DNA from 2 places in the Paenibacillus sp. 2RAB27 genome. Region 2 is predicted to be linked to the other one. Evidence: riboswitches for the same ligand, from Rfam matches in the RefSeq annotation. Region 2 holds a riboswitch; the other holds the start of a gene.
The links. Region 2 has a riboswitch for ZMP and ZTP ahead of AB4114_RS34260 (bifunctional 5,10-methylenetetrahydrofolate dehydrogenase/5,10-methenyltetrahydrofolate cyclohydrolase). Riboswitches for the same ligand answer to the same signal wherever they lie in the genome.
Positions count from the first base shown of each region.

Region 1: it holds a riboswitch for ZMP and ZTP, as region 2 does, so the genes downstream of both, AB4114_RS21370 (GNAT family N-acetyltransferase) here and AB4114_RS34260 (bifunctional 5,10-methylenetetrahydrofolate dehydrogenase/5,10-methenyltetrahydrofolate cyclohydrolase) in region 2, are expected to answer to the same signal.

Region 1 is NZ_JBFRGR010000016.1:132,448-138,265, reverse strand. Features, by position in the region: gene AB4114_RS21390 (DUF1801 domain-containing protein) at 1-4, opposite strand, end outside; gene AB4114_RS21385 (DUF3221 domain-containing protein) at 179-1,087, shown strand; gene AB4114_RS21380 (aminoglycoside phosphotransferase family protein) at 1,430-2,335, shown strand; gene AB4114_RS21375 (LysE/ArgO family amino acid transporter) at 2,397-3,005, shown strand; ZMP/ZTP riboswitch at 3,076-3,156, shown strand; gene AB4114_RS21370 (GNAT family N-acetyltransferase) at 3,204-4,313, shown strand; gene AB4114_RS21365 (cache domain-containing sensor histidine kinase) at 4,651-5,818, shown strand, end outside.
Region 2 is NZ_JBFRGR010000059.1:2,357-8,174, reverse strand. Features, by position in the region: gene AB4114_RS34280 (adenylosuccinate synthase) at 1-263, shown strand, start outside; gene AB4114_RS34275 (hypothetical protein) at 361-813, shown strand; gene AB4114_RS34270 (RidA family protein) at 858-1,316, shown strand; gene AB4114_RS34265 (hypothetical protein) at 1,504-3,138, shown strand; ZMP/ZTP riboswitch at 3,195-3,272, shown strand; gene AB4114_RS34260 (bifunctional 5,10-methylenetetrahydrofolate dehydrogenase/5,10-methenyltetrahydrofolate cyclohydrolase) at 3,329-4,171, shown strand; gene AB4114_RS34255 (DUF6886 family protein) at 4,197-4,721, shown strand; gene AB4114_RS34250 (PhzF family phenazine biosynthesis protein) at 4,771-5,556, shown strand; gene AB4114_RS34245 (macrolide family glycosyltransferase) at 5,574-5,818, shown strand, end outside.

The DNA of each region.
Region 1 (5,818 bases), on a different contig from region 2:
TCATTTTTGCTTCGTATGCCAATGTGAACACTCCTTAACGATGATACCGATGTGATGGCGAGTCATGATCATTTTACCAAAATATTGTTTGAAATAGAAACATTTATCAGGAAATGATCGTCTAATACATACGACTGGAATTGCATATAATCACGTGGGAGAAGGGTGGAAGTATTTCATGTGGACAAAGCGAAATTGGGTTCCAATGGTTCAATGTACGATTCTTAGTGTGGTCCTGATTACGGGGTGCTGTGATCGAAAGGGATTGGATCAATATGAAGGAGCTGCTCAGCTCCAAGAAGCGCCTAAACCGATGAAATCTGTATCTAAAGAAGATTTACAAAAATATACAAATCAACTAATTACGTTAGGGGCAGTTTTTGAAAAACATCAAGTCAGGCCTCAATCCTCTTATAGCAATGAGAAAGAAGCATTTCTGGAAGTGCGCCGCGTAGGCGAACATGCCAAAACACTCTCGGATGCAGAGAAGGCAAGTCTTAAACAATCCATATTTGAGGCGATCGGTGCCGAGTTTCCACTGAATATTTCCGTCTATACGATTAATGAGCAATCTGGAATGACTGGTAAAATTACTGCAATTAATGAGAAGGGTAGTTTTTTGGTCGTTTCATCCGATAAATTCATTGGTCAAGATAACAAAATGCCTGATGCTGCGTGGTATACCATGTCAGACGATGCACGAATTGAGTTTGAAGGGAAGAAGCTGCAATCGAATGAAGTTCAGATTGGAGATACCGTTAAAGTGTGGGCGGAAGGCATGATGTTGACGAGCTACCCTGGTCAAACAATGGGACTTCGCCTCGAGATCATCGCACATGGCAATGGCGCCGGTGATGCTAGTGGTAAGGTTACTGGAGTAGTTACAACTGGCGAAGGCGTTAACGTGGAGCGTATCATTGAAATTGATGGTGTGAAATATAAACTACTTCCATTCGCACAACTAAGAAAGGAAAGCGGCCCAGCACAATTCTCCGATATAACGGTTGGTAAGCTGGTGAAAATTTGGTTTGCTGGATATGATTTCGGTAGTGAGAAATTTGTGACAAAGGTCGCCGTGGATAGTTAGTTTCAAGGGCATTTAGTCGAGGTGGACAGAGAGAAATTATTGATTAACTGGAAAAACTCCAGCTATTTTGTCAGTTTAGGGCGAAATTTAGAATTTAGATGGAAAAAGTACTTCTAATTCTCTCGATTCAGTTGATTTCGGTGGTTATGTATGAAAATAGCTGTACTTTTTACAGTTATTTCAAATAAGGTGAAAAATAGCATAATATTAGCTGCATATTTTCCATCTATTTACATTAAGCAGAGTGCCTAGGCTGTTGCTGGGGCTTGGGTTGCTGGAGCTGTCGCTGTCGCTATTGTGGTTAATGTGATGATCTTGAATTACTCCAAAGGACGTGTTCGAATGAGCCAATCGAAAGAGATTGCTATTGACTTAACACTCGTGCAACAACTGATCTCTTCACAATTTCCACAATGGGCAGAGCTGCCTCTCCGACCTGTGGATTCAGCAGGAACAGACAATGCGATCTATCGGCTTGGTGATGATATGGCTGTTCGATTACCTCGAGCAGATTGGGCCATTGGACAAGTGGAAAAAGAGCAGCGTTGGCTGCCGAAGCTAGCCCCGATGATCCCGATATCCATTCCAGTACCTTTAGCAAAAGGCGTTCCCACCGAAGACTACCCATGGTACTGGTCTGTGTATAGTTGGCTCGATGGCGAGAATGCGACAGTTGGACAAGTAGACAGCTATAACCAAGCAGCAACAGTTCTTGCGCATTTCGTTAATGCTATGCAGTCAATCGATCCTACTGGTGGGCCAGCCTCAGGTTCTCACAATTCTGGCAGGGGTGAGCCTCTGGCGATGCGTGATGCGGCAGTTCGAGATGCAATCGCAAGCTTGAACACAATCATCGACCCTGCCGTGGCAGAGGCTGTATGGGACTTGACACTTCAAGCTCCCGTATGGCAGGGACAGGGCGTTTGGATCCATGGAGATTTACATCCGGGAAATCTTCTTATAGAACAGGGACGATTAAGTGCCGTGATCGATTTCGGTACATTGGGTGTAGGCGATCCTGCCTGCGACCTCATGGTTGCATGGACATTTCTCACGACTGAAAGCAGAGAGGAATTCCGCTCTTTGCTAACAGTCGATGAAGCAACATGGTCGCGAGGACGCGGCTGGGCGCTTTCATTCGGGTTAATTGCTTACGCTTACTACATAGATAAGAACCCAGGATTAGCCGCTATATCCCGACGTGCGATTGATGAGGTGCTTTGTGAGCATTTGACGCGATGCGAATAGCGCATCTACGTTCCCTTTGAATATATGTTTACGATGATTTGTAGATAGGAGAAAATACATCATGCTTACTGCCATCTTCCAAGGAATTCTTTTATCAGCAGGTCTGATTTTACCGTTAGGTGTTCAAAATGTATTTGTTTTTAATCAAGGTGTGACACAACCACGTTTAGTTAGGGCATTACCGGTCGTTCTCACAGCAGCACTTTGCGATACTGCACTGATTACTTTGGCTATTTTAGGTATATCCGTCGTTATTGTCACGATACCTGCTATCAAGTTCGTGCTTTTCGTACTAGGCATACTTTTCCTGATCTATATGGGGATTGTGACTTGGAAAAGTAAACCTGCCAACACGTCATCCGATGAAAAAGCTTTATCACCTAAGAAGCAGATCGCGTTTGCTGCATCGGTTTCACTCCTAAATCCTCATGCCATTCTGGATACGATCGGCGTCATTGGGACAAGTTCTATCCACTATGTTGGAAAAGAAAAACTGGTATTTGCAATTGCTTGTATACTTGTGTCATGGATTTGGTTTTTTGCTCTTGCTGTCGTGGGGAGACAGGTTGGGAAATTAGATAAATCGAACACATTTATGACGTATCTCAATAAAGTATCAGCGATAATCATGTGGGTGACTTCCGTTTATTTAATTACACAATTAATCTAACCAAATATGGCATGGTCGAAGAAATTTTTCTTGATTTTCACAGTTATGACCGAATATAATTAAGGGAATATTTGGTATGTGTAACTGGCGAAACGTAGATCACTACGGGGGAGCACATATTCCATAACAGCCGTTCGCCTGGGCAAAGTATTTGATCAATCGATCAAATACTTTTTTTATTTCAAGGAGGAGAATGGAATGGAACGAGCTAGAAATGTGGCAGTCCTCATTTATGAAAAGGTAGATCTATTGGATATTGCCGGTCCGTTCGATGTGTTTGGGGTATCGAGTAATTGGGGCAAGGATTTCAAGGTCTACACGGTGGGCGAAGAGCAAAAACCTGTGACAACAGTCAGTGGTCTCACGATTCTTCCCAAATACAGCTTAGACAATTGCCCATTGCCTGACATTTTGATTGTCCCAGGTGGTTTAGGATCGCGAACTGAAATGAACAACGCAATGATTACATCATGGATTAGCCATACTGCTGCTAGCGCGGAAATCGTCTTATCTGTTTGCACAGGTGCGCTCTTGTTGGCGAAAGCAAACTTGCTGGATGGATTACGAGTGACGACCAATCGAAATGCATTTGAATTATTGCGCGAAATTGCACCACCTAGTGCTACGATTGTCGAAGATGTAAGGTACATTGATAACGGGAAAATTGTAATGTCCGCTGGGGTTACCGCGGGATTCGATGCTGCTCTTTATGTCGTTGCTAGACTATTTGGTGAAGAGAGAGCCCTCGCTACTGCTTCAAAGATTGAGTACCATTGGCGCAAAGACGAGTTTACCGCAGCGCTGCAGCAAAAGGATTTATTTATGATAAGGAAAGCACAAATAGAAGATTTAGATGCAATTCAGAAGTTGTTTGTTGAAGCAGCTCAGTGGATTCAATTGTCGAAGGGATTCACACAGTGGAGAGAGGATTCTTTTAACAATGCCTATTTAACAACTTTTATAAATGATCAAGAAGTATTTGTCGCGTGTCAGAACGGTGAGTTGATTGGTTGTTTTTCCATCCAATGGCATTTCGAAGAGATTTGGGGAGACTTGTTCCATGATGATGCTGGTTACGTACACCGTTTAGTCGTGTCCCGAAAATATAAAGGAGAGGGTTTCGGCAGCAGGTTTCTAGCTTGGTCAGCAGATTATATAAAGAACAAAGGCAAAGGCTGGCTGCGTTTAGACTGTATGGCAGATAATCCAACACTGAATGACTATTATCGCAGCCTTGATTTCATTCATCGTGGTAGATATGATGGCCGCGGTTGGAGCGCTAATTTATATGAACGTGAAATTGAATAAGTAGTGTAATCGCATATCTAATAAAGCTGTCCTACAAGTAGAATTATCTACTTTGAGGGCAGCTTTTGCTTTCTGCACGTGAGAAAATCGATCTTTGATCTGATAAATCAGTAAATCGTTCTATGAAATAGCGGATTTTGTTCCTTGAATGGTTGAGGGAAAGTTCTTAGAATGGTAGGGCTAGTTGTCGCAGGCGTAACCATTGCCAATTTAGGGAACTGTAGGAGCCAAGAGTGAGTGTATCTTGCGGCGTCCTCTGGGTTGTTCTCTTTCCAGATCCCTGTATGGTAGACTAAGAAAATATTTGATACTGAACAGCGAAGCGAGGGATATTCACGTGACGTTACTAAACTGGTTTTCATCTTTAACATTAAAAAATCGCCTATTTCTGGCTTTCATCGTACTTATTCTTCTGCCATTCTCCGTCTTGGATATTTATAATTTCCAAAAAGTGAAGCTCAATCTACAACAAAAAACGAGTGAACAAAGCCTCGTACAAATGAACAAAATGAATGAGTCACTTGAAAGTCTGCTCGCCACAACGTTTAAGACGATTACGATGTTTGAGCAAGATTCATCCGTCATTTCCGTGTTAAAGCAGCCAGAAGCGGTCGATCAAATCGTGAATCAGCGTAAAATTGAAGAACGTTTTCGTTCGGTGACGAATAGTCTTTTCATCTCTAGTCCACCCGTTTTCTATACGATTGTTGATTTACTCGGTAACGTGTATACTTCATTCCCGCCAGCGCAGCGCTTAGATTATGAAGTGATTCGGGCAAAACCTTGGTTTACAAGTGCTTTATCAGCTTCTGCACCGTATCAATGGCAGTTGGAAAGCAATGAAGTGCTATTTGATGTTAACAAAAGCCCGCAGCTCGTAGCTATTTCTACTCCTACAAGGGATGCAGATGGCACCATTCGAGCAATCATCCACATCGCGGTGGACTACGAAAGTTGGTTTAAATCAGCTACGAACGGAAGTCCAACTTCCGAGCAGTATTATTTGATTGATCAAAGAGGAAACGAGATCGTACATTCTGGTGCTGACAAGTCAGCCATGGCATTGGAGTCACCGATCATCGATCGGTTGCTTACGGACGGTTCCAGTAACGGCTTTTTCATACAAGGGAGTACGTTTATCAACTATACAGTTGTACCCTCTTTCCATGCTTATTTAATCAAAACAGTGCCATCCCATGTACTCTTTGCTGAGCTTCGATCGATTCAGAATGCCTATATGGGCACGCTTATTATTTTCACAATCGCTTTTATGATCATCACGTTTCTTATCGCTTCCGCGGTTACGCGTCCACTTCGACTCATTCAAGCTAAAATGCTCGATGTCGTACGGAAAGATCTGAAAGTAAGACTCCCTGATCAAAGATACGGCGGGGACATCCAACCCATTGTACAAGCATTTAATCAAATGATTGCTGATATGAACGGACTCGTACAACGCTTAAAGGTTGAGGAACGGCAGAAGGAAGCCAGTCGATTCCAAATGC
Region 2 (5,818 bases):
TGGATGAAATTCCAGTCTGTGTCGGTTATGAATTGGCGGATGGTACCATTGTTGATCGCTTTCCAGTCAATGCATGGATGGATGCGGCTAAGCCTGTTCTGTCGCGATTACCAGGTTGGGAATGTGACATCTCTCAGGTAAAACGGATGGAAGACCTTCCAGAAGAGGCAAAGAACTACATTCAATTCGTCGAATCCGCCATCGGTGTGAAGATTTCTACGGTTTCTGTGGGTCCTAGACGCGAGCAAGTGATTCAGCGATAATTTCAGCAGTTATACTTTTGGCCGCCGCGAGGTAGCTCTCTCATAAATCGCGAAACATTGGGAAAAATAACCACCAAACATGTTTCGGAGGGGATTTATGAAGAAGATGATGGTGGTTGTGTGGATGGTTGGGAGTGTCTTGGTTCATCCCGTTCAAAGTGATGCCGAAGTACTGATGCCATGTAGTGCCGTTCTTGAATCTGTCGTTGCGGATCAAGTGAATGCCAAGGGGGCAGCGCTCGTTTACAAAGTGAAGCTAACACCAAGTTTTCCACGAACAAGTATTAGCATCCATGCGAATCATTTACCAGTGCCGTCTGCAGCGGGAAATTATGATGGGTACGAAGGGTTTGCTTTTATTCCAAATGAGATCAGCTGGCGTTTCAAACTGTTCCCAACCCCTGAAGTAGGCGGTCCGACGTGGGCTGGTAGGATTGATGATATAACGGCTGATGTAACGAATAGTACGATGGAGGTTCGTTTATCGAATTCCAAAACGGGGAAGTTAGGGCCTGTGATTGTAAGGAATACGATGAATGCTTGTAAATAATGGAAGGGTACACGAAGAATAGATTCATTTAGGGGGACTTTACCATGCCGGAACATACCATTGAACAAAGATTAGAGTCACTTGGAATCACGCTTCCTAAGGCAAGTGAACCCACAGCGAAATATGTGAATGTTGTGAAAGTGAACGGATTACTATATGTTTCTGGCAAGGGTCCATCCGGCAATTCTAAAGGGAAATTGGGACAGGCGTACACAACACAAGAAGGTTATCACTTTGCTAGATTAACAGGTATCGAGATTCTTGCTGTTCTGCAATCTGCCTTAGGTTCTCTGGAGCACGTTAAACAAGTTGTCAAACTACAAGGATTCGTGAATGCTGTTCCTGAATTTGAAGAGCATCATTTGGTGCTCAATGGATGTTCGGATCTGATGCTGGATGTGTTCGGCGAAAAAGGGAAGTCTGCCCGATCGGTCTTCGGCGCTGTTTCACTTAGAGATAACCTGCCGATTATTGTGGATTCTATTTTTGAAATAGCGGATTGAGAATTCGAATACCCTTACAATGAATGAGCGGGCGGTCCATGATAAATCATGGACCGTTCCGCTCTTATTTTTTTAGTGAAGCATAATGGAATCAATGATATCATTGGCGTAGGCAGTTATTGACCTGTGGAAAATTAAATGAGCATCTCTTTTTTATTTTTCAAATAAGGTTTGGAGGTATTAAGAATTGAAAAAAGCAAGATGGAAGCTACTTACTTATGTACCTTTTCTAGCAGTCATCGTCATCATCGGAATCATTCAGTCTTTCATGTTAGCTAATGAAAATGTGAAGCCATATCCAGAACCATTCGGGCGTGCAACGGAATTACCACAGTTGGCCACCTATGGTGAACCTGTACAAATGCTTGATGATGGCAGTTTCACCTATTTGGCAGGGAAAACAATAGAAATCGTTACGATTGATGAAGAGGGACGTAATCGTTCGGAGAGTCGTCTTTTACCAGACGTTGGCAGTATCCGTGGCTATAAGATGATAGATAAGGATCATGTGATTTGGATCGGGGACGGCAATAAACTGTATGCGAGTGAATGGAAGAGTGGTTCATGGAGTTCGAAGAACACACTCTTGGAGAACGAGATCGAAAGTGTGCAAACAGTGGTTGGCCCCAAAGGGAATAGCGTTATGCTCGCATACAATGATTCAACGCTGTATGTCAGTGAATTTCATCCGAATGCCAAGCTTACATGGACGAAACTTGATATAGCGAATGTGAAACAAATTCACGGTGTAAAGGATACCTCTGGGGGCAGCCTATCTCTTGTTTACGCCGTCAATAAAGATGGCAGCGAATCCTTTCACTACGTGAAACTAGAAGAGACGTCTTTGAAGCCGCTTGTGCAGATGAAACTGAAGGACGTGGATTATGCAACGAGCAGCTTAGATGATATGGCGTTAGGTTTGGATGGTTCTACATTTATTACCGCGTATACAACGAGCTCACGCAAATCAGGTAAAAGCACCTTACATATGCTCACTTTCCCAGCGAATCAACCGGATAAGATATATGATGAAGTCCTTAATCTTCCTGTCACGAAGGGGAACGATTCCGATACCATTTTGCATCCTACATTTACGCAGTCATCTACTGGTGAAAAAACGCTTGTCGCTTCGTCAGTGTATGAGAAAAATAGGCGTCAAACGAGTCAAGAGGTGTACACGATTAGCTTTCAGGATGGTAAAATGTTGAATGCTACGCGGATTAGCCAATTCGGCGGTTTTGCCGTGTATCCGATGTTTGCTTCGAACAAAGGGAGTTCACTAGCTATATGGCTCGATGCTGTAAACGCTGAGACGTATCGGGTCTACTATGCCACTGATCAGCTTCCTTATGCGGAGCGAATGAACAGGATTCATGCAGAGGACTTCCAACAAGCTGCTGGGAATTTACCACTATTTTGGGGGATTGGCGTACTAACGGCACTAATTAGCTTAAAATGGATTCTATTGCCTGGCCTTTATTTAATCGTGATCAGTGTATTTTGGCAATATCATTATGACGAGCATGCGAAGCGGCACTTTGGCATATCTATGGCGATGTATCTCATTGTCAAAGCGTTATTTATTGGCGATTACCGGAAACCGATTGCGCTGCAGGTGATGCCGGATTTCTTGCAATCGGTATGGGTTAGCTTGATTTTACTTGTTCTGTTTGCAGCAATTTCTTATTGGTTAACCCGCTTATGGAGAAAAGGTTTGGCCGAACGAAATGTTGGACTTGAGATGTTTTACTTCGTAGTTCTTGATGTCTTCATGACGAATATGTGGTATTCGTTCTTTATGTCACCTGCAACTTTGTCATGATGTTCGTGCAAAGCAATTGAAAATATTGGCATACATTGCTATGATAGAGGAACTAATAAACGATGTGTGACTGGCGGAGCATGGGGAACCATGAGGGAGCATATCGATAACGGCCGTACGCCTGGGCAAGAGGTAAGGGGAAATCCCCTTACCTCTTTATGTTTGAACCTAACTTGAGAGGAATGATAAGATGAGCGCGGAAACCGTAATCTTGGATGGTAATCGAGTGGCAACAGACATGAAAGAGGCGCTGAAAAGTAGAATTAATCTATTAGCTGGGAAGAGAATCATTCCTTGCTTGGCTACGATTCTGGTCGGTGGTGATCCATCGTCAGCTACTTATGTGAAAATGAAAGGAAATGCATGTAAACGACTTGGTATCAGGTCGATTCGTATTGAACTTCCCGAGCATACTTCGACAGCAGATTTGATTGCTGAAATTCAGAAACTGAATGTTGACCCAAGTGTCCATGGGATTTTATTGCAACACCCAGTACCTCATCATATTGACGAAAGGGCTGCCTTTGAAGCGATCGGTATCGGGAAAGATGTAGATGGTGTCACGACGCTCGGGTTTGCTCAAAATGCTTTCGGCTTTGCCGATTTCCCATCTTGTACACCGGCGGCGATTCTTGCTATTATGGATTATTATCGCATTTCAATGGAAGGCAAGCACGCTGTTGTTATAGGGCGAAGCCCCATTCTCGGAAAACCTGTTTCCCTGATGTTACTCAATCGGAATGCAACAGTAACGATATGCCATTCAAAGACGGCGAATTTAGTAGAGATGGTACAGTTAGCTGATATTGTGGTAGCGGCAGTTGGGAAACCGAAATTTGTGCAAGGGGATTGGATTAAACAAGAGGCCGTCGTGTTGGATGCGGGGTATAACGAAGGCAACATTGGGGATGTTGATTATGAGGCTTGTAAGGAAAGAGCATCCGCAATTACCCCTGTTCCTGCAGGAGTAGGACCTGTCACGATAGCCACCTTGTTGAAACACACCGTCGATGCGGCAGAAAAGTTAGTGTAGTTGAGGTTGAAAAAGGGGGAGTTAGATGAAATTGTTTCACGTCAGTGAAGAAAAAGATATTTCTATTTTCAATCCTAGACTGCCTTCAAGAAAAGATCTGGACCCAACCAAAGGCTTAGTATGGGCGATTAATGATAAATGTTTCCCCAATTTCCTAACGCCTCGGAACTGTCCGAGAGTTACTTTTTATGCCAATGAGGCAACTACGGAGGAAGATAAAAGGAACTATTTGTCTTCAAATGCAATGAATCACGTCGTAGCGATTGAGCATAAATGGTTTGAAATCATGAAGAATACAACGTTATATATCTATGAATTTGATTCATCAGATTTCTATGAGCGAGATCTTGGAGCGGGTTACTATGTGAGTGAGAAATCACAAGTTCCCATACATCAATTTGAAATAAAGGATCTATTCGGTGAGCTTTTTAAAAGAAATATTGAAGTACGGCTCCTAACAAATTTATGGGATCTATCGGATAAAATTCAGCAATCTAGTTTTCAGTATTCGATGTGTCGGATGGGCTTTGCTGAGCAGAGGACATCTTGAATTCGGAGCAGATTTTCGAAAGACGAAAAAGAAGAAAGGTGGGATTATTTTGGCTTTGACAATCTATGTTGTGGATGCTTTCACGGATCAAGTATTCAAGGGAAATCCTGCTGCAGTTTGTTTAACTTCTAAACCTCTTGATGAAGAGTTGATGCAACGAATTGCTTCAGAAATGAATTTGTCAGAAACAGCTTTTTTGTTTCCTCAGCAAGACGGGTATTCGCTTAGATGGTTTACACCTAATTCTGAGGTGGATTTGTGCGGACACGCTACATTGGCTAGCGCGCATATGTTGTGGGCAACGGGCATTTTACCACTGAACCAACAAGCAAGTTTCTTTACCAGAAGTGGGCTATTAACTGCAATAAAGCAAGATGCTTGGATTCAACTTAATTTTCCGTCGGAACCTGTGAGCACATGTGAATATCCATCAGAATTGATGGATGCACTTCAAATTGATCCTCTATATGTTGGACGGAATAGATTCGATTACTTCATTGAAGTTGGATCTGAAGACATCATTAAGCGTCTAAGTCCTAATTACTCTTTGTTGCGGACGATTCAAACTAGAGGGATCAATGTGACAAGTCGATCGAAAGATTATGACTTTGTTTCGAGATGTTTTTTCCCAGCAGTAGGTGTAGATGAGGATCCCGTAACCGGTTCTTCACATTGTGGTCTTGCGCCATATTGGGGCAAAAAATTAAATAAAACAGATTTGTATGCGTATCAGGCGTCCGCAAGAGGCGGTATACTAAAAATTAGTTTACATGAAAACAGAGTTCTACTTTCAGGCCAAGCAGTAATGGTTATGAGGAGCGAGTTGTTCATCTAGCATAAGGAGAGGTAGAAATGGCGCGCATTTTATTTATAAATGGTGGATCAGAGGGACATATCAATCCCACGATCGGAGTCGTGCAGGAGCTGATTTCCCGTGGCGAAGAGGTCGTGTACTTTTGCATAGAAGCGTTTAGAGAGCGAATTGAAAAGACGGGGGCTACCGTACGAACATTTGACGACCAAAAGTTTATAAAAGCTTTCATCTCAGGTGGAAGAAACTACTTGTTGGAGAGAGTTAACGGATTATTACTTACTGC